3 regions of the Peribacillus sp. JNUCC41 genome follow, and region 2 is predicted to be linked to each of the others. Evidence: predicted binding sites of a transcription regulator. Region 2 holds the regulator's gene; each other region holds the start of a gene.
The links. Region 2 encodes LexA, which represses DNA repair genes until DNA is damaged. Its sites were predicted from a motif close to CGAACATATGTTCG; they were not measured.
Positions count from the first base shown of each region.

Region 1 (5,071 bases), 290 kb from region 2:
AGTTCGAATTTATGTTAATATATGGATTGATTACATTTTTAGAGAGAGGAGTGCTTTGAATGACAAAATGGGAGAGAGGTAAATTGCATAAGAAAAATATTTTATTCTTTTACTGCCGGCATTAATTATAGGAATAATTTTAATAATATATCAATATCATCATTCAAAGGAATTTAACGCTTATGTACTTTTAGTACCCTTGGTTTTCTGGCTGTTCTATTATAGTTGGGTATATATTGAAAAGAGGCAAATGAAGAAGTAAGAAAATAACTAACATGTGGCCATAAAACTATACTAACTCCAGGAGGTATTTAGGGTTGAACATAAATATCAAGGTTCACTTACATTCAAGAGAAATTAATTTCTTGCAGAGTGGAAGCTTCCCCGTTCCTAATTCAGATTATAAGAAGGATCCAGATTGGGCAGCTGCCATTGCCGCATATGAATGGATTCAGAAGATTAAGTCAGAATTTGCAGCTAGCAAGGATTCTCGTATAGTTCAAGTGATTTATAACGATGATATGATATTACGGAGTTAGTTAAGAAGGTCAAGCCTATCAGCATTTGTTATGTACAAGATATATAGAGTACCTTCTATCAGGAATATATGTTATATTTACCATTAATATAATTTCTTAATTATGGGTTATATGGAATTAATAGTGATTTTTAAAAGAAATCAAAAGACTATTTTTACGAAAAAGATAATAATTCATACTTACGAAATACATAGAAGGAGAGATTTTGTGTTCAAGTTTGTAAAAATATTTTTTGTTGTACTTCTTTATTGGTATGTTGTACGGTACCAGAAAAGTTCCCCGGCGGATTTTGTATTTTATTTGGCCAGTATCTTGTTTTTTTTATCAATTATTTTTAGTTTGTTTTATAAAAATAAGCATAGGGTGAACATTTTTTTAATCATTGCACTATCAAATCTTTCAATGATTTTTGCACTATACGCTCATTTTTTAAGTGGGATTCTAACATTTTTCACTTTTTCTTTAATTCTATTTTTTTACTGTTTTGTATTTATTTCCTTTAAAAAAGATTAATAGTATGTTAGTATAAGACTCGCTGCTTAACCGAAAACATAAAAAGGGAGTTTTGGAAAAACATTAAAAAAATTTCAATCTTAATGAGCTTTATCCTACTTGTAGGAAGTCTAGCATTCTCTATTCCGAGTAACACAGCATTAGCAACTTCAGGTTCAACAATCATACCTGAAGATGGTATGGAGATTATTACGGATACTGAAGAAAAATCTGAGTACATATTGACAATCTTGGGTGTTCAAACACGTTATATAGAAACAACTGAAACAATTGATGAAAACACAATAATAATACACACAAAAGTTTATAATGAAGACAACCATGAACTTATACAAGACTTTTCAACAACTCTTACTAACGATAAAATAGTAGATCAAGATGTAATTCTTTTCGAAGAAATACCAGAACCTAAAACACAGGAAGAAGCGAGTGGTTTTTATCCAATGGCTTCTACAAGTGGTAACAAATCAATGGTTACAATATTGAACATTAGTTACACTAAGAATTTCACTACTGGTAAAGGTACTGCTCGTTATCTAAAGGAACCAAATAAAACTGCTAAATTAGCAAGTTCTAAACCTTTTAATACATATGCAAATAATGTGGATTCTCTTAGAGGTACTGAGAGTTCAACCACGGTTGGTTGGCTAGTTTCTGGATTTAGTGGTGGTTCATTAGTAGCAGGGAAAATAATTTCTTGGGCAACAGCGAAAACAATATTGACAAAAATTGCAGGACCAGTGGCTGTCGTTAGTAATGCTGTGGCATTATCTTCATGGTTCTATTATTATAATAAACTTGAAAAAAGTTGGTCGAATTTAAAATAATATAAAAAAGTTGTGTGTGAACTATATGATCAAAAGTAGACAGCTATATTAAAGATTCAAGGCTACTGCTATAAGATGACTTCGGCAATGTGATCCGGGGTCATCTTTTTTTAAGCTCCGATTTAATTATTTCCTCATAATAGTCCTTAATTACCGTAGCATCATGTAAGGCATTATGTTCCACTCCATCTATTCCAGCAAGCTCTTCACGATTAATATTAGTATCAATTCCCTTTACCTTATACAAGGTACAAATATCAAATCAAGCCCTTCACTAATGAGAAGGGCTTTTTTTAATCCTCTACAATCACACTAATAACTTCATCGAATTTAATTTTCTCAAAGGAACTATCTCTCTTCTGAATGCGTAACTCTTTTGTGACAGGATGAATGTACACACAATAACCATCCAATTCTTGTGGACTTCCCTCGTTATGTAATCTAAATCTTATCGGTAAATGATATTCCATTGCATAATGAATGTTGTTTTCAAACTCTTCAACCTGGTATTCATCAAGGATAGGTTTTTTATTTAAGAAATAATCAACCTCACCTATTTTTTTATTTAAAGCTTTATGTTCAGGCATGATTAATGCTGCTTGCCATTTAACAAGCCCTCTATCACGAATTGTACTCATAAGAAGATCCCTCCTTTTTATTCATTATAAACGAACATACGTTCTCGTTAAAGACAGAAAAAAATTCCTTCCCCAAATAAGTTCGGGCTAGAGAAATGATCGGAATTGTATTGTCCCTCGTATTTGAAAAGTGTTTAATAACATCCTCAAAATTCATACCACTTCCCGTTTTTACTACAAATTCCTTATAAATCATTTCCGAAACTTCTATTATCTTATCAGGATGGTTTAATAAAAAATCAAAATCTATTCAAATCCCCCTACTTTTATATGTATTTCTTTATTATATTGAATTGACCTTGTTAAAAGGGCGATCAATATCAGACATGACTAATATGGATCGCCCTTTTACTTCATAAGAAAACTCCTTATTCAAATACAACCATTTCTCCAACATCTATAAACCCAAAGCGCTTATAGATATTTTTCCCATCCTCTGATGCTTGTAGGACAACGGGTTTTTGTTTATCTTTTGTTTGAGTAAGAAGGTATTGAAACATTTCACTGCCATATCCTTTACCTCTAAATGTTTCTTTTGTCATAACATCATAAATACCATAACTTTCTTTGCTATCTATTAGTAAAGCAGTAGATACAGTTAATTCACCGACGCGTCCAATAAACATTTGAATTTCTGAACCCAAATTTACTTCAGAAAACTTATTAAAATAATTTTCTAACGCATCTTTTTCTGGTGTACCTTCAAATAGGCTCATAAAAACCTCTTTATATTCCTTAAGTTCTTCAAAATTTCTCACATGAGTAATCATAAGCTGATGGGACTTTCTTTGACCAACATTAAGAGTATTTTCAAGTTTCATCATTACATTACGTTCTGCTTCTTTTAGGTCGTATTCTTGCATTAGGTCTTGCCAGTCAGCGTTCAAATACCGGGAGTCAATCCACGTACTAAAGGGATATTCTTTAAGAGACATATTTTCGATGCTACTTCTAATATTAAATGCATTTTTTATATGTGAAGATTTCGGCAAAAGTACATTGAATGTATCAGTTGGTACTTCTGTATTCGCCAAAACGAAATCTTCTTCTTTGATAAGCTTTCCATTAACCGCATGAGAGAATATTCTTATTTTTTCTTCAAGATTGTTTATAACTAATTGTTGATTTGCAATCATTTCTTTGCTCCTTCAAATTAAATATTTAGCGCGCGCTCTTTTTTATTATAGGAGCAATTCAATTATAAAAAAACAATGTTCACAATTTTTATATCCTCCCAGAATTTTCAGAAAACTAACCCCTACTCAATACGAGTAAGGGCTATTGATTAAGCACCAAACAATTTAGTGAAAGTATCTTTACCTGCTTTCTTATCTGTAGAAATTCCCTTTGCCTTTTGGAATTTATATAAAGCCGATTCAGTACCTTTTCCAAAGATAGAATCGAGTGATCCAGGACTATATCCTTCCAAGTAAAGCGCAGCCTGCAGGATCCAAGTTAGATTTCCTTTTGCACCTTTTTCAACAGTAACAATAGCAGCCCTTGTTTTAGCCCCCCACTTACCATCCACAACAAGTTTTTTATTAAATTGTTTATTAAGTTCTGTTTGTAGTGCTTTGACAAGTGCTGATTTGGTTTTAGGGCCATTAAATCCATCAACAATAAGACCAGCTTTATAACTGCTTTTTAACATTTTTTGAATGGAACTGATTGTTTGATCTCCACTGTTAGAAAATTTATCTTCATCTTTATCTGGTTGAACATTAACCTTTTTAGCATTTCCGAAATTGATTTTCTGACCTATTTTTAGTGTAGTTGGATCTATGCCAGGATTCGCTTTTATTAAATCTTCAACTTGAACCCCTCCTGTTCCATCCTTATGTGCAATGCTCCATAAAGTATCACCTTCTTGGATTGTATAAACTTCAGGAGCCGGTGCTGGTTTGGCTGGAGTTTTTGAACCTTTCCAATCAAAAGCATCTCTGTAGTTATACTGACAACATGCTTTCCAACTATAACCTGGCATTTCATTATGCGCCTTATCATATTTCCCAATCCCATCTTTAACAAGTACAGCGTGAAGTTCTGCAATACTGGCAAGAGTGGCATCATCCATAGTGTCATATCGATAATCTCCAGCAACACAGATACCTATAGAGAACTGATTGCTATTCCCCACATGATAGGTCCTGCGGTCGATATCATTCGCATATACAATCCGAGCTCTTTTACCGTTTGGTGTGTTAATAGCATTCTTAGGCCCGATAACAAATGTATACCCTATCCCCGGCCACCCCAGCGTGTTTACATGGTAACCCGCGAAGCTTGCAGCATCAGAACCACCCAAATCTTTTTTTGTTAAGGAATGGTGCCAAACTCGGTGGGTAATTGCTTTTGTACGTTTTGAATAAGTGCCTTTGGGTATTAATTTACCTCTTTTATCAACCAATTGATGAAGTTTAGTAAAATTCATTTTCCATCGTCTCCTTTTAATTTAAACTCATAATAAAAAGCCACCCGATGGGCAGCTTATTTTAATCCATTCTTTTTCAAGACTTCTTCTTGTTTTTAAGCTTTCTTAGTCACTAAATATTGA
Region 1 covers NZ_CP062163.1:3,609,993-3,615,063, reverse strand. Annotated here, with positions in the region: gene JNUCC41_RS17645 (hypothetical protein) at 318-539, shown strand; gene JNUCC41_RS17640 (hypothetical protein) at 1,136-1,879, shown strand; gene JNUCC41_RS17635 (YolD-like family protein) at 2,173-2,517, opposite strand; gene JNUCC41_RS17630 (GNAT family N-acetyltransferase) at 2,886-3,653, opposite strand; gene JNUCC41_RS17625 (peptidoglycan-binding protein) at 3,803-4,948, opposite strand.
Region 1: a site for LexA is predicted at 2,549-2,562, ahead of JNUCC41_RS17635 (YolD-like family protein). Genes of this name have one in related genera too.

Region 2 (7,559 bases):
GGGATAGAAGCCACTCGGGCTCGTGGCAATACAAGAGATTGATGAATTGAAACGAGACAACGGGTTTAATCTGTCTTTTGATAAGATTCTCTATAAGACAAAATACCTGTTTTAAGTGCAGCATAATTGCCAATGCTGGCATAGCCATAAAACCAGCCCATGAAAATCCCTGCAACCAAGTGATGACGATGACTGATGAAAATGGAAATGAACAAGCCAAGACCCAAAGCGATGGTAGGGATGAATTTTGGGCGAATATGAAACATGACCTTAATTAGTTGAGTAAGAATCATGATGATAGGAATGGCTATTACTGCATCCCAAAAGTTTGTATGGATGGTTGGGAAGTCCATAATTTCACCACCTTAAATAGAAGTTTTCAAAATTAATTTTTACTTTTTATCAAGGCTTTATACTATAATAAAAAAATTCATATTTAAAACTAATATATAAAAGGTTATGCAACCAGGTTTTGAAGATTTTCAGAGTTTAATTTTAAAGCCGTCAATCCATATAATTATATGGATTGACGGCTTTTTCTGGTTGGCCGCGGGAATGGTTTAAAACAACTCGGAAAGAGCCGACATAATGAAGATAAACAGTAAAAAACGTCTATTAATGCGAAGATCTAATGAGCAAGGAAACATTTATTAAGGAGAATGCTCCTTATGCCCAGAAAATTCAAAAGGAATTAATATTTTACCTTTGTTGTTATTGCACAAGCTTGCTTGGAGAGTGGATATGGGAAAAGCTTATTAGCAAGTCAAGGAAAAAATATATTCGGTACAAAAGGTGACTTTAAGGGCGAGTCTGGCATTATCCAAACAATCGAATACCTCACCGGTGTACCCGTTCAAGTATGGAACAAATTCAGGAAATACCCATCTTGGGAAGAAAGTCTTCGAGATCTTGCCAATCTATACGTAAACGGGACGTCATGGAATGGAAGTCGTAATTGTCAAAAAAAGGGATTTCATCTCTGCTCTTGTAAAGCATATGGTTCTACAAAAGTACAGATTCAATAGTGAAATGGATTGGGCGATCTTTACCTAAAGTGAACCAAATATTAAGAATGAAATGGAATTTTTAACTGGCAACGGTATTTCAACACTCTCCTTTTTTTGAATGAGCTTCTTTCCAAAAGATGTAATATTCACATGAAAATAGATTCTATTAAAAAATATATTAAAACCTACTCTTCCATATGCATAATGAGAGAATTCGGGACATAAATTAAACAAACAAAAAAAGCGCGGTTAGCGCTTTTAGTGTATTTGTCTATATAAGCCTATTACTTTTCCAAGTATCGAAACATCTCGTAAAATAATTGGTTCCATATTTGAGTTCTCGGGCTGAAGCCTTATGTAATCCGGTTCCTTAAAGAATCGTTTTACAGTGGCTTCATCATCTTCCGTCATGGCCACGACGATATCTCCATTATTGGCATTGCTTTGTTGTTTCACGATGACATAGTCTCCATCATGAATTCCAGCTTCGATCATACTTTCACCCATGATTTCCAGCATGAATACATGGTCATCATGCGGAACCATGCTTTCGGGAAGCGGAAAGTATTCTTCTATGTTCTCGATTGCCGTTATAGGCATGCCCGCTGTTACTTTTCCAAGTAACGGAACGTTCACGACATTGGCTTTTGGAATATTGTTCGCTTCCTCCGAATTCATTATTTCAATGGCCCTTGGCTTGGTTGGGTCACGTCTGATCAGGCCTTTACTTTCCAGGCGGGATAAATGTCCGTGTACTGTTGAACTTGATGCAAGTCCCACTGCTTCGCCAATCTCCCGTACGGAAGGTGGATACCCTTTTTGGCGAACCTCTTCTTTAATGAAATCAAGAATATCTTGCTGCCGTTTTGATAGTTTAGTCATTAGTGCACCTCTTCCCCAATGTTCTTTGCTATATTATAGCATGGCCCCCAACTCTATACAAACATAAGTTCGAATTTTGTTGTTGACTGAAACAAACGTTCGTATTATAATTTGGTCATAACATACGAACGAACATTCGCTTTGGAGGGATATTTATGAAAAAATTATACAAAAATTATATTTATACGATTCTATTAGCGGGATCAGTATTTATCTTTTCAATTTTATTCTCTTGTACATTGAACAATGATCAAAAAAATGATTTCCTTTCTATAGAAGTAGGTGAAGGTGACACCCTATGGGGAATTGCCGAAGAATATGAAGAAGCAAATTTGACAAAAAAAGAATTCATTGGTTGGATAGAAGAGCATAATGGAGTAAGGGCGGATTCGATTAAACCTGGTCAAGTCATCGTCATACCGGTTAAAGGGGAAGAACTTGTCCAGAATTTGGCCAGTGAGCAGTAAGCAGTGAAGGTAGGGTATTATGAAAGCGGTAATCTATTGTAGGGTCAGCACAGAAAAAGAGTCACAGGAAACATCATTGGCAAGGCAGGAAGATGAATTAGTCAAATTGGCAGAAAAGATGGATGTTGAAGTCATTTCCATAATAAAAGAACAGGCTAGTGGTTATGAGTTGAATAGGGATGGCATTTTTGACATGCTCGAACTATTTAAAACCAAAGAAGCTGAAGTACTATTAATCCAGGACGAAACGAGGCTGGGAAGAGGGAATGCCAAAATAGCCCTTTTCCATGTCATCCTTAAAGAAGATGTGAAAATTTATACGCTCTCACACGATGGCGAACTTGAGCTATCGGATTCGGATGCGATGGTCATCCAGATTGTCGGAATTGTAGAAGAATATCAAAGGAAACTACATAATCTAAAAATAAAGCGCGGGATGATAAGGGCCGTTGAAAAAGGGTATCGTCCTCAAAAAAATCTTCAGAATCAAAGGAATTCCACCGGAAGGGACCGTAAGGAGATTCCTATAGAAGAAATTATTAAACTTCGGGCCAATGGATTGACATTTGCAGAGATCGCAGCAACTTTGAGGGGCTTTGGATACAATGTATCTAAGGCTACAGTGAACAGGCGTTTTCTCGAACATCAATTGAATACACTGGAAAGTCAATCATAGAACTTGTAATTTCGCTATTTTTTTAATACCATGACAATATCCGCAGATTATGAAGGAGCGAAATTATGTTATCAAAAGAAAAATTAGCCCGTATTAATGAACTTTCTAAAAAGGCAAAGGCTGAAGGTTTGACGGAAGTTGAGGCGAAAGAGCAAACCCAATTGAGAAGTGAGTATTTGGAAACATTCAGAAAGTCCATGACCAATACGTTGGAGCATGTGAAAGTCGTCGATCCAGAAGGTAATGACGTAACTCCTCAAAAGATAAAAAATATAAAAGAAAAAAGAAACTTACATTAATAATGCTTGGATTCTTCTGATGGAACATCCATTTGAAGATTCTATTAGCATTTAGGAGTAAAAAGAGAGTGCATTCATGTATGTATTCTCCTATTTAGTTTAATCTAAATAGGGGGCTTCTCTTATTTCTAGAAAATTGTAATATTGAGGCAGTAAATAGTGATTTTAGTTGTGATATTAAGCTTGTCACTATAATATAAAGAGGTACATTACAGGAAGGGATGTTTTTACGATATGTTAGATAAATTAGATGCACTTTCTATTAATACAATTCGTACATTATCGATTGATGCAATTGAAAAGGCTAATTCTGGCCATCCAGGTATGCCAATGGGTGCAGCGCCGATGGCGTATAAACTATGGACCGAATATATGAACCATAACCCGAAAAATCCAGAATGGTTTAATAGAGACCGCTTTGTTCTTTCTGCTGGTCATGGGTCTATGCTGTTATACAGCCTTCTTCATCTATCCGGCTATGGCTTATCTATCGATGATTTGAAAAGCTTCCGCCAATGGGGCAGTAAAACTCCAGGGCATCCTGAATACGGACATACGGCTGGTGTAGATGCAACTACTGGGCCGCTTGGACAAGGTATCGCAATGGCAGTCGGAATGGCAATGGCAGAACGTCACTTGGCAGAAAGCTATAACCGCGATTCTTATAATGTGGTCGATCATTATACATATAGCATTTGTGGAGATGGGGATTTAATGGAAGGTGTTTCTGCAGAAGCGGCTTCATTAGCTGGACATCTACAACTCGGAAGACTTGTTGTTTTATATGATTCTAACGATATTTCACTTGACGGAGACTTAAGTCAATCATTTAGTGAAAGCGTAGCAGACCGCTTCAAATCTTATGGATGGCAATATATCCGCGTTGAGGATGGGAACGATCTTCAGGAAATCGCCAAAGCGATTGAAGAAGCGAAAACTGACGATGCACGCCCAACATTAATCGAAGTGAAAACGGTTATTGGTTACGGTTCACCAAACCGTTCAGGTAAATCTGCTGTTCACGGAGCTCCGCTTGGTGCAGATGAGCTGAAATTGACAAAAGAAGCATATAAATGGACATTCGAAGAGGACTTCCATGTTCCGGAGGAAGTGTATTCACACTTCAATGAAGCTGTTGTTGATGCAGGCGCTCAAAAAGAAGAAGCTTGGAATGAGTTGTTTAAAAATTACAAAGAAGCGCATCCTGAGTTAGCAGAGCAATTGGAGCTTGCCATCAAAGGTGAACTGCCTGCTGAATGGGATCAGGAAATTCCAGTCTATGAAGAAGGTAAGACATTAGCTTCCCGTGCTTCAAGTGGGGAAGTACTAAATGCAATTGCCAAAAAGGTACCTAGCTTCATTGGAGGTTCTGCAGATTTAGCTGGATCGAATAATACTGCCATCAAAGGTGAGACAGATTTCTTACCTGGTAATTACAGTGGGCGTAATATATGGTTCGGTGTACGTGAATTTGCTATGGGTGCGGCTTTAAATGGAATGGCACTTCATGGTGGTTTAAAAGTATACGGAGGAACATTCTTTGTATTCTCTGATTATCTGCGTCCAGCCATAAGAATGGCAGCACTAATGGGACTGCCGGTAAACTATGTGTTCACTCATGATAGCATTGCTGTAGGGGAAGACGGACCTACTCATGAGCCAATCGAACAATTAGCATCATTGCGTGCAATGCCTAACCTAGGGGTAATACGTCCAGCTGATGGCAATGAAACGGCAGCAGCCTGGAAAGTGGCAATGGAGTCTACAAATAAACCAACTGCTCTTGTACTGACTCGTCAAGGATTGCCAACAATAAAAGACACTTCCGAAACTGCGTATGAAGGTGTTTCAAAAGGTGCTTACATCATCTCTGCTTCTAAGAAAGAAGTAGCTGATGCATTACTTCTTGCGACTGGTTCCGAAGTGAACTTGGCTGTGGAAGCACAGAAAGCTTTAGCGAACGAAGGAATTGATGTTTCGGTAATCAGTATGCCATCATGGGATCGATTTGAAACTCAATCTAAAGAATATAAACAAAGCGTAATAAATCCGGCAGTGAAAAAACGTCTAGCTATCGAAGTGGCTTCACCATTTGGCTGGGATCGTTATGCAGGTGATGAGGGTGAAATATTGGCCATCAATCATTTTGGAGCTTCTGCACCTGGCGGTAAAATCATGGAGGAATTCGGTTTCACTGTAGAAAATGTAGTTGCTCGAGTTAAGGAAATGATTAAATAATAGTAAAAAAAACTGACACCAAATGGATTGGTGTCAGTTTTTTTTACCAAAAACAATCCTATTTTAAATTGAATGTGTTCCTATTCGAAAGGAAATCTTCCATTCGACAAAAAAAGAAGAAAATTTCTCCAGTAAACAACATATCTTTTTAGTTTGTCAATATATAATGAGAATAAATAAATTTCGTTTAATTGTGTCAGTTAAAGGGGAAAGTCATCAATAGTGGAAAATAGTGGAGAGTGTCCTGGTGGTTAGTTGTTTTCGTGATCAAAATAGGAGAGCTAGGAGGCATTGGCTGATGAGAACCTATCAAATTTATTTAATCGAAGATGAATTTGCCCATCATTATTATGGAAGAGAAAAGCTATTTTTCAATTTGTTTTTGGAGTATATTCAAGCAAGGGGCAGACTGAAGAGTATTTTGCAAAAACAAATCGAATATGTCACCAAAACAGTCCCGATATACCAATTACAGGTAGCTATTGAACAACGTTTGCAAAAAAAGATGAATTATTGGACTCAAAATGGAAAATACTATTTAGAAAAAACAAATGGAACAAGTAAAGCCGTTCTAATCATTCAAAATGAGTCCATTACTCTTAAAGCTGAAGGAGATTATGAAGCGGAGACCGCTTTCTTTGAAAGTATTCGAAAATATGAAGCGAGTTTTCTGGCAATTGATTTTGAACATGAAAAATACGGTTGGTTAAAACCGATAAAAGAAAGAAAATTTGTCTAAATGGGGGACTTTTCGGTAGCGGGTATTGTATAATAACCTTTGGTCTAGTACACTGATGTTAGACAACATGAAGGAGGAAATAGTATGTGGGTTTACATTCTAGTTGGCGTACTGGCATTGATTGCTGGAGTAGTGCTGGGATTTTTCATCGCTCGTAAATACATGATGGATTACTTAAAGAAAAATCCGCCAATTAACGAACAGATGCTGAAAATGATGATGATGCAAATGGGTATGAAACCATCCCAAAAGAAAATTAATCAAATGATGAGCGCCATGAATAAACAACAAACAAAATAAGATAGCATGAAACCTTGATATATCAATGTTCTTGGAAGATTGTATTCATAATTTTATATAATATCGAAATAGTTGATCCATTTAGACTGAATTTTTCCACCGATTTTATTTAAGATTTTGTTTTATCTTTCATTTATGTTTCTTAAGCCACTTTTTCTGAATGATTCAGTAAAGGTGGTTTTTGTTTTGGAATTGAAAGGAAAGTCCTCCTCGTTTTATGTGAGCGCTTTTTTATTTTGAAGGTAAAAACGCAAACTAAAAACAATACTTGCCCACACCTTCCATCTAAAGATGTATATACAGTATCAAGGAGGATGTTAATATGATAAATGATTTTGTCAAAAAATGCTTCGAGGATACTTGTAAAGGTATGGTTTTCTTTATGTGAACATACATTTGAACACAAAAGTGAATTTAAAGAGAACAAATAGGAATCCAAATTCAAATGCTATTAATCTTTTTATTTAGGCACTTAGCCAATAGAGAGTCAGTTAATATATTGGTTAATGGTTAGCATCCTTGAGTTGAATGAAACTTATAAAAAGAAAAGCAATTAACCTGAATTGGTCGAGTGCTTATTTTTTTATATAGGAATATTTACACCAGGACCACCTTCCTCGACAGCCTCCATTGGTTTATTTGGAATCTTTTGTGGAATCATACTCAAATCCCAACCGCAAATGGCTGAAGTTGTAACATTTACGATAATATCAGGGCTTGGTATAGGGGCATTTAATTTCTTTTGGGTTAATGGGTGATTATATGGTTATATCCTCGGGATAAAAGTGAGCAATCCAGGTTAATCTAATATCGGCATATGCATTAAATCTTTCTCAACAATGAGATATCTCGCTAAAAATCTCCTCTATCTTTTTTAGAGTGGATTTCATTAAACAAAATAGTTGTGGAAGTTGTTGAGTTTTTTGGCTTGACTTTATCAACTGTAAATAT
Region 2 covers NZ_CP062163.1:3,897,438-3,904,996, forward strand. Annotated here, with positions in the region: gene JNUCC41_RS19025 (hypothetical protein) at 66-353, opposite strand; partial or broken gene JNUCC41_RS27380 (glucosaminidase domain-containing protein) at 729-884, shown strand; gene lexA (transcriptional repressor LexA) at 1,266-1,889, opposite strand; gene yneA (cell division suppressor protein YneA) at 2,045-2,356, shown strand; gene JNUCC41_RS19045 (YneB family resolvase-like protein) at 2,376-3,032, shown strand; gene JNUCC41_RS19050 (DUF896 domain-containing protein) at 3,098-3,331, shown strand; gene tkt (transketolase) at 3,566-5,569, shown strand; gene sirA (sporulation inhibitor of replication protein SirA) at 5,868-6,308, shown strand; gene JNUCC41_RS19065 (YneF family protein) at 6,393-6,608, shown strand.

Region 3 (7,559 bases), 340 kb from region 2:
TGTATAATTTTCTCGGTTCCTTCACAAAATATCTATGTACTATTTTGAAGGAAAGGGTGACCATTCATGTCTGTACTGGACAATTGGGATCAATGGAAAAATTTCTTAGGCGACAGATTAAATCAAGGTGAACAACAAGGTTTGTCAGAAAGTGCTGTTAACAACTTGGCTTTCGAAATCGGTGATTACCTGGCTAATCAGGTTGAGCCCCAGAATGATCAAGAAAAAGTGCTTGCTGATCTTTGGTCGGTCGCAAACGATCAAGAAAAGCATGCCATGGCAAGCGTCATGGTCAGGTTAGTCGAGAACAATGGAACGAAGTAAAATATCAATCCAAAAGGCCCTGTTATTAAATAACAGGGCCTTTTGGATTGAAGTGGATGCCTATTTATCCCCTTATATAAAAATGAATATTTTTCTAGGGTTTTTCCTTTTAACTTATCACGAAATGCTATATTATAGAAGCTAGACAATTACTATTAAAGTGTTCAGACCTTGAAATTTCCGATGGATGAGTTTTTTGCCCCTGAGAGGGTAAAGACTTTTAGGCTTAAGGAGTGTTATCGTGGATAATAAAGAATGGTATTTTGAATATGAAATTCAAGTCAACCGCCCTGGTTTATTAGGGGATATATCATCCCTTCTGGGTATGCTTTCCATTAATATCATCACCATCAACGGGGTCGATGAAGGCAGGCGGGGGTTACTTTTGTTGGCGAAAGACAGCCGTAATATAGAAAGGTTCGAGTCAATCCTACGTACGATGGATACGATAAAGGTCATTAAGCTTAGGGAACCTAAATTGCGTGATCGCCTCGCAGTCAGGCATGGACGTTATATTCAGCGCGATGCTGATGAGAAAAACACCTTTAGGTTTGTTCGTGATGAACTAGGCTTGCTTGTCGATTTCCTGGCCGAGCTATTTAAACAGGAAGGTCATAAATTGATTGGGATACGAGGAATGCCACGTGTCGGGAAAACTGAATCTATCGTAGCCTCGAGTGTATGTGCTAATAAGAGATGGTTGTTTGTGTCATCGACCCTTTTAAAGCAGACTATCCGCAGTCAGCTAATTGAGGATGAATATAATAATGATAATTTGTTCATTTTAGATGGGATTGTTTCAACTCGCCGTGCAAATGAACGTCATTGGCAGTTGATTCGCGAAATTATGAGGCTTGATGCTGTCAAAGTAATCGAACATCCGGATGTTTTTGTCCAAAATACGGAGTATACTCTTGAAGACTTTGATTATATTATTGAATTGCGAAACAATCCTGAAGAAGAAATAACATATGAAGTTGTCGACCAAAAAGACCAGTTTTCGGGGTCGGATTTTGGTTCCTTTGACTTTTAAAATGGCAGGTGTTTTATTTGACTGAGTTAGGTAATCGATTAAAGGAAGCTAGGGAAGCCAAAGGCCTTAGCTTGGATGATTTGCAGGAATTAACTAAGATTCAAAAACGTTACCTCATTGGCATTGAAGAGGGAAATTACAGCATGATGCCTGGGAAGTTCTATGTACGGGCATTCATAAAGCAATATTGTGAAGCGGTCGGACTGGATTCAGAAGAGATTTTCGAACAATATAAGAGTGAGATACCATCGGTCTATAGCGAGGAATTGCCAGAACAGCTTTCAAGGGTCCAATCCCGGAAAACCATACCGGCAGGAAATTCAAAAGTTGTAGAAATGTTACCGAAGATCTTGGCTGCCGTTTTAGTCATTGGTGTGGCCGTATTGATTTGGGTGCTTGTATTGAATTATATGAGTAATCCGGATAACGATGACAAAAAGGACCCAAAACAGAGCGATGCCGTGGGATACAATAAAAGTGAAGAGTTTAACAAAGAAGAAGAGAATGCAGACCAAAAACAGAATGAAGAAAAATCAGATTCATCTGATAAGAAGAATGAAGATGATGCAGTTGTCAAGGATGAAAAGAAAGAGCAAAACCTTGCCGTCACCAGTTCCAGCGGTAAAAATAGTACGTATGAATTAAAAAATACCGATACCTTTAAATTAAAGGTGACCTCCAAAGGCTCACCATGGGTAGGCATAAAAAATGGTGAAGGTAAATTACTTTTCCAGGGCACCATCGACAAGGACAAGAGCCAGGAAATTGATTTCACCAATGAGAAAGAAGCTGTCATCAATATAGGCAGGGCATATGAAACTGAGATTTATGTGAATGATGAGAAGCTGGAGTATTCCATTTCACCGACTGAAGTGAATACGCAATTGGTTACGATACAATTTACGAAAGCCGAATAGTCATCTTATAGATGACTATTTTTGCTCTATATATACAAAAGTAAGGCTGCAGTAAATGGTTTACCCGGCATATAAGATTGGATTTTGAGTTAAATTATACATATAAGCATTATTTTAGTCTAAGACGCATTGCCCAAATGGCAGGCGTAAATTTTGGAGGTAAAAGTTTTGAATCTGCCTAATAAGATTACAGTAGCAAGAATCTGTTTAATACCAGTATTTTTAATCATCATGCTCGTTCCTTTTTCATGGGGGACACTAACTTGGGGAGAATACAGTTTGCCAGTGGCGCATCTGGCTGGAGCCATCCTCTTTATTATCGCTTCCACTACGGATTGGATCGATGGCCATTTTGCCAGAAAATATAATATGATTACTGATTTAGGGAAATTTTTAGATCCATTGGCTGATAAACTTCTGGTTTCGGCTGCCTTAATCGTTTTGGTTGATCTAGATTTAATGTACGGTCAATCTTGGATCGCCATCGTGATCATAAGTCGTGAATTTGCGGTCACCGGATTACGTTTGGTGTTAGCGGGTACGGGGGAAGTGGTTGCAGCGAACCAGCTTGGAAAAATTAAAACATGGGCACAAATTGTTTCTATATCGGCTTTATTGCTGCATAACCTTCCATTTGCCCTCATTTCACTTCCTTTTGCTAATATCGCATTATGGATTGCATTAATCTTTACAATCTGGTCAGGTTTGGATTATTTTATAAAAAACAAAGAAGTATTTGTTAATTCAAAGTAAAACGAATGGTGGTTTTGAAAAGATGGATGCAGAAATCATTGCAGTGGGCTCAGAGCTTCTTTTAGGGCAAATCAATAATACTAATGGAAGATTCTTATCGCAGCAGTTTGCGGAAATGGGGATCAACGTTTTTTACCATACTGTGGTCGGGGATAACGACCGCCGTTTACAACAAGCTATAGAAATCGCTGAATCAAGGGCAAATTTGATTGTCTTTACCGGTGGACTTGGTCCAACCAAAGATGATTTAACGAAAGAAACGATTGCTCGCCATATAGGGAAAAAGCTCGTTTTTAATGATGAAGCATTGCAATCCATTGAAGCCTACTTCCAAAAAAGGGAACGTCCGATGACGGAAAACAACAAAAAGCAGGCCCTCGTCTTAGAAGGCAGTGAAGTGTTGGCAAACGATCATGGGATGGCACCGGGAATGGTCTTGTCCAAATCTGGGATTACATATATGCTTCTACCTGGGCCGCCAAGTGAAATGGAGCCGATGTTTTTAAGTTATGGTTATGAAAAGATCATGAATAAATTGGAAAAGCATGAACGAATCGATTCCAAGGTTCTTCGGTTCTACGGTATAGGTGAAGCCGAACTGGAAACGGTGATTGAAGATCTTCTTGTCAATCAAACGAATCCGACAATTGCCCCGCTGGCAGCCGAAGGGGAAGTGACGTTAAGGATCACCGCTAAAGACTCATCTAAAGAAAAATGCGAAGAGCTTATTTTGGAAGCGGAAAAAGAAATTCTTAGCAGGGTCGGCAAGTTCCATTATGGAAGTGATAATACCTCGCTAATAAAGGAACTTGTAAAAGAATTAACGATCCGCAAGCTTTCAATTTCGGCAGCTGAAAGCTTGACCGGAGGGATGTTCCAAGAACAGCTGACAACCATCCCGGGCGCCGGTAAAGTTTTCAAAGGCGGAATAGTCTGCTATACGAATGATGCGAAGGCTAATGTCCTCGGTGTCAGTGATGATACCATATCCGAGTATGGAGTGGTCAGCGGTGAGTGTGCTATGGAAATGGCCTCTAATGTCCGGAACAAGCTCGATGCGGATGTAGGCATAAGCTTTACGGGCGTTGCAGGGCCGGATGAACAAGAAGGCAAGCCTGTAGGTACAGTATTTATTGGCATTTCCTATCGGGATGGAAACACTCATTTCAAGGAGTTGAATCTTTCAGGAAGCAGGGCGCAAAACCGTATTCGGAGTGTGAAATACGGCTGTCATTACCTATTAAGGGATTTATAAACTCTATAAGCAGAGCTTTTTACAGCTCTGCTTTTTATTTTGGTTTTAGAAGTTTGTTTCTTGAAAAATAGGGAAAAAAAGAAAAAAGTTAATTCAATGAAAATGTTTTTTTTAGGGAGTAAGTGAAATGAAATGGAGATTTCCTTTAGATAAAACGCTTTTTTACAAAGAATATCCCGAAAGAAAAAAACGAATGAATGTTCGACTTTTTGCTTGGCAAAATTGTAAAAAGAGTATATAGTAAAGATAGGTTTTGAGACAGGGTACAAACCTTGATCTCAAATAATTGCTAACGTAAGTACACCTTTAATCGGGCAGCCGATTATTTGAATATAGAGGAGGAAATTGAGTGAGTGATCGTCAAGCGGCTTTAGATATGGCGTTAAAACAAATTGAAAAACAATTTGGTAAAGGTTCTATTATGAAACTTGGGGAACAGACTGATCGTAGGATTTCAACGATTTCAAGCGGTTCCTTAGCATTGGACGTAGCATTGGGAGTGGGCGGATATCCAAGAGGCCGTGTAATTGAGATATATGGACCTGAAAGCTCGGGTAAAACGACTGTTGCATTACATGCTATTGCAGAGGTACAAAAGACTGGCGGCACGGCTGCATTCATTGATGCCGAGCATGCTTTAGATCCAGCATATTCAGAAAAACTTGGTGTCAATATCGATGAGTTACTGCTTTCACAGCCTGATACGGGTGAACAAGCCTTAGAAATCGCTGAAGCGTTAGTTCGAAGCGGAGCGGTGGATATCATTGTCATTGACTCGGTGGCAGCACTTGTTCCTAAAGCTGAAATCGAAGGCGAAATGGGAGATTCCCATATGGGTCTTCAAGCCCGGATGATGTCTCAGGCACTTAGAAAACTGTCTGGTTCCATTAATAAATCAAATACCATTGCCATTTTCATTAACCAAGTCCGTGAAAAAATCGGTGTTATGTTTGGAAATCCGGAAACGACTCCGGGAGGCCGGGCGTTAAAGTTCTATTCAACTGTTCGTCTGGAAGTGCGCCGTGCGGAACAATTAAAACAAGGTAATGAAATCGTCGGTAATAAAACGAAAATCAAAGTTGTAAAAAACAAGGTTGCTCCACCATTCCGTCAAGCAGAAGTTGACATCATGTATGGTCAGGGGATTTCACAGGAAGGTGAAATCATCGATATGGGTGCAGATCTTGATATCGTCCTTAAAAGTGGCTCGTGGTATTCATACAATGAAGAGCGTGTCGGACAAGGTCGCGAAAATGCGAAGCTGTTCTTGAAAGAAAATCAGGATATCGCTCAGGAAATTTCTCAGAAAATCAGAGATCACTATAACCTCGATGGAGAGCATGAATTACCGCCAGAAGAAAATGAACCAGAAGAGCATTTTGAATTGCTTGATTAATGATATTTAAAAAAGGCCTAAGCTTGTTCGCTTAGGCCTTTTATGTATATTTTGAGAAAAGTGCGAAATTTTCAGCGGATTAAAGGGCGTTGAAATCAGATTCACAGACTTCTTCCATAATGAATGCTGTAGATTATGATGGTTGTTATCAAGAAAACTTGAATAAACATTGATACATAAGGGACAAACGCTTGACAATAAAAATTCTCAACTATACAATTAATATGTATATTTTACAATTTTTCAAACTAAAATTTTGAAAATTAAGTGCTGTATATTGAATTTATGTGCAATGTACTTGCCGACAGTTCAACATTTTATGTAAAAAGTTCATAGCAAGGGGAGGTGAAACGATGGAACCCATGACAATCATCTTCACTTTGCTTGGCCTAATCGTCGGTGCAGTTGTTGGTTATTTTATTCACAAATCAAAATTTGAGAGTAAAATAGCAGGGGCAAAGGGCTCTGCAGAACACATCCTTGAGGATGCAAAACGTGAAGCGGAAGCACTTAAGAAAGAAGCCTTGTTGGAAGCAAAAGATGAAATTCATAAAGTTCGTGCCGATTCGGATCGGGAAGCCCGTGAAAGAAGGAACGAATTACAAAAACAAGAAAATCGGTTATTGCAAAGAGAAGAGAATCTGGACCGCAAGGATGAAACGTTAGACAAACGTGAGAGCCTTTTGGAGAAAAAAGAAGATTCTCTAAACCAAAGACAACAGCATATTGAAGAGATGGAAAGCAAAGTGGACGAGACGGTTCGTAAGCAGCAAACAGAGCTTGAACGTGTTTCCGGTTTAACTCGTGAAGAAGCTAAAGCAATCATTATCGACCGAATGGAAAACGAGCTGGCTCACGATGTAGCGCTTATGATTAAAGAAAGTGATACCCGTGCCAAAGAAGAAGCTGATAAAAAAGCAAAAGAAGTCCTTTCTCTTGCCATTCAGCGTTGTGCGGCTGATCATGTTGCAGAAACCACCGTTTCTGTAGTAAATCTTCCAAACGATGAAATGAAAGGACGGATAATCGGACGTGAAGGACGAAATATCCGGACGTTAGAAACGCTAACAGGTATTGACCTTATTATTGATGATACTCCTGAAGCTGTCATTTTATCCGGATTCGATCCAATTAGACGGGAAACGGCACGCTTGGCTCTTGAGAAACTTGTTCAGGACGGACGGATCCATCCGGCTCGCATTGAAGAAATGGTTGACAAAGCAAGACGTGAGGTAGATGAACATATTCGTGAAATTGGTGAACAAACAACTTTTGAAGTTGGTGTTCACGGTCTCCATCCAGATCTCATCAAAATACTAGGACGTTTGAAGTTCCGTACCAGTTATGGGCAAAACGTACTTAAACATTCAATTGAGGTGGCCCAGCTTTCAGGTTTACTGGCCGCTGAGCTTGGTGAGGATGAAGTTCTTGCCCGTCGTGCAGGTTTATTGCATGATATTGGGAAAGCGATTGATCATGAAGTGGAAGGCAGTCATGTTGAAATTGGCGTTGAATTAGCAACCAAATATAAAGAGCATCCAACTGTCATTAACAGCATCGCTTCACATCATGGCGATACGGAACCAACTTCCATCATATCAGTGCTTGTGGCTGCCGCTGATGCATTATCAGCTGCAAGACCGGGAGCTAGAAGTGAAACGCTTGAAAATTACATTAGAAGACTTGAAAAACTTGAGGAAATTTCTGAATCCTATGATGGAGTGGAAAAATCTTTTGCGATTCAAGCCGGACGAGAAGTGCGGATTCTAGTGAAACCAGAACAAATCGATGATCTTTCTGCACATCGACTCGCACGTGATATCCGGAAAAGGATTGAAGAAGAGCTCGATTACCCAGGTCATATAAAAGTCACGGTCATCC
Region 3 covers NZ_CP062163.1:3,553,016-3,560,574, forward strand. Annotated here, with positions in the region: gene JNUCC41_RS17340 (DUF3243 domain-containing protein) at 67-324, shown strand; gene JNUCC41_RS17345 (DUF3388 domain-containing protein) at 566-1,357, shown strand; gene JNUCC41_RS17350 (helix-turn-helix domain-containing protein) at 1,366-2,274, shown strand; gene pgsA (CDP-diacylglycerol--glycerol-3-phosphate 3-phosphatidyltransferase) at 2,443-3,027, shown strand; gene JNUCC41_RS17360 (competence/damage-inducible protein A) at 3,050-4,282, shown strand; gene recA (recombinase RecA) at 4,632-5,678, shown strand; gene rny (ribonuclease Y) at 6,032-7,559, shown strand, end outside.
Region 3: a site for LexA is predicted at 4,473-4,486, ahead of recA (recombinase RecA). Genes of this name have one in related genera too.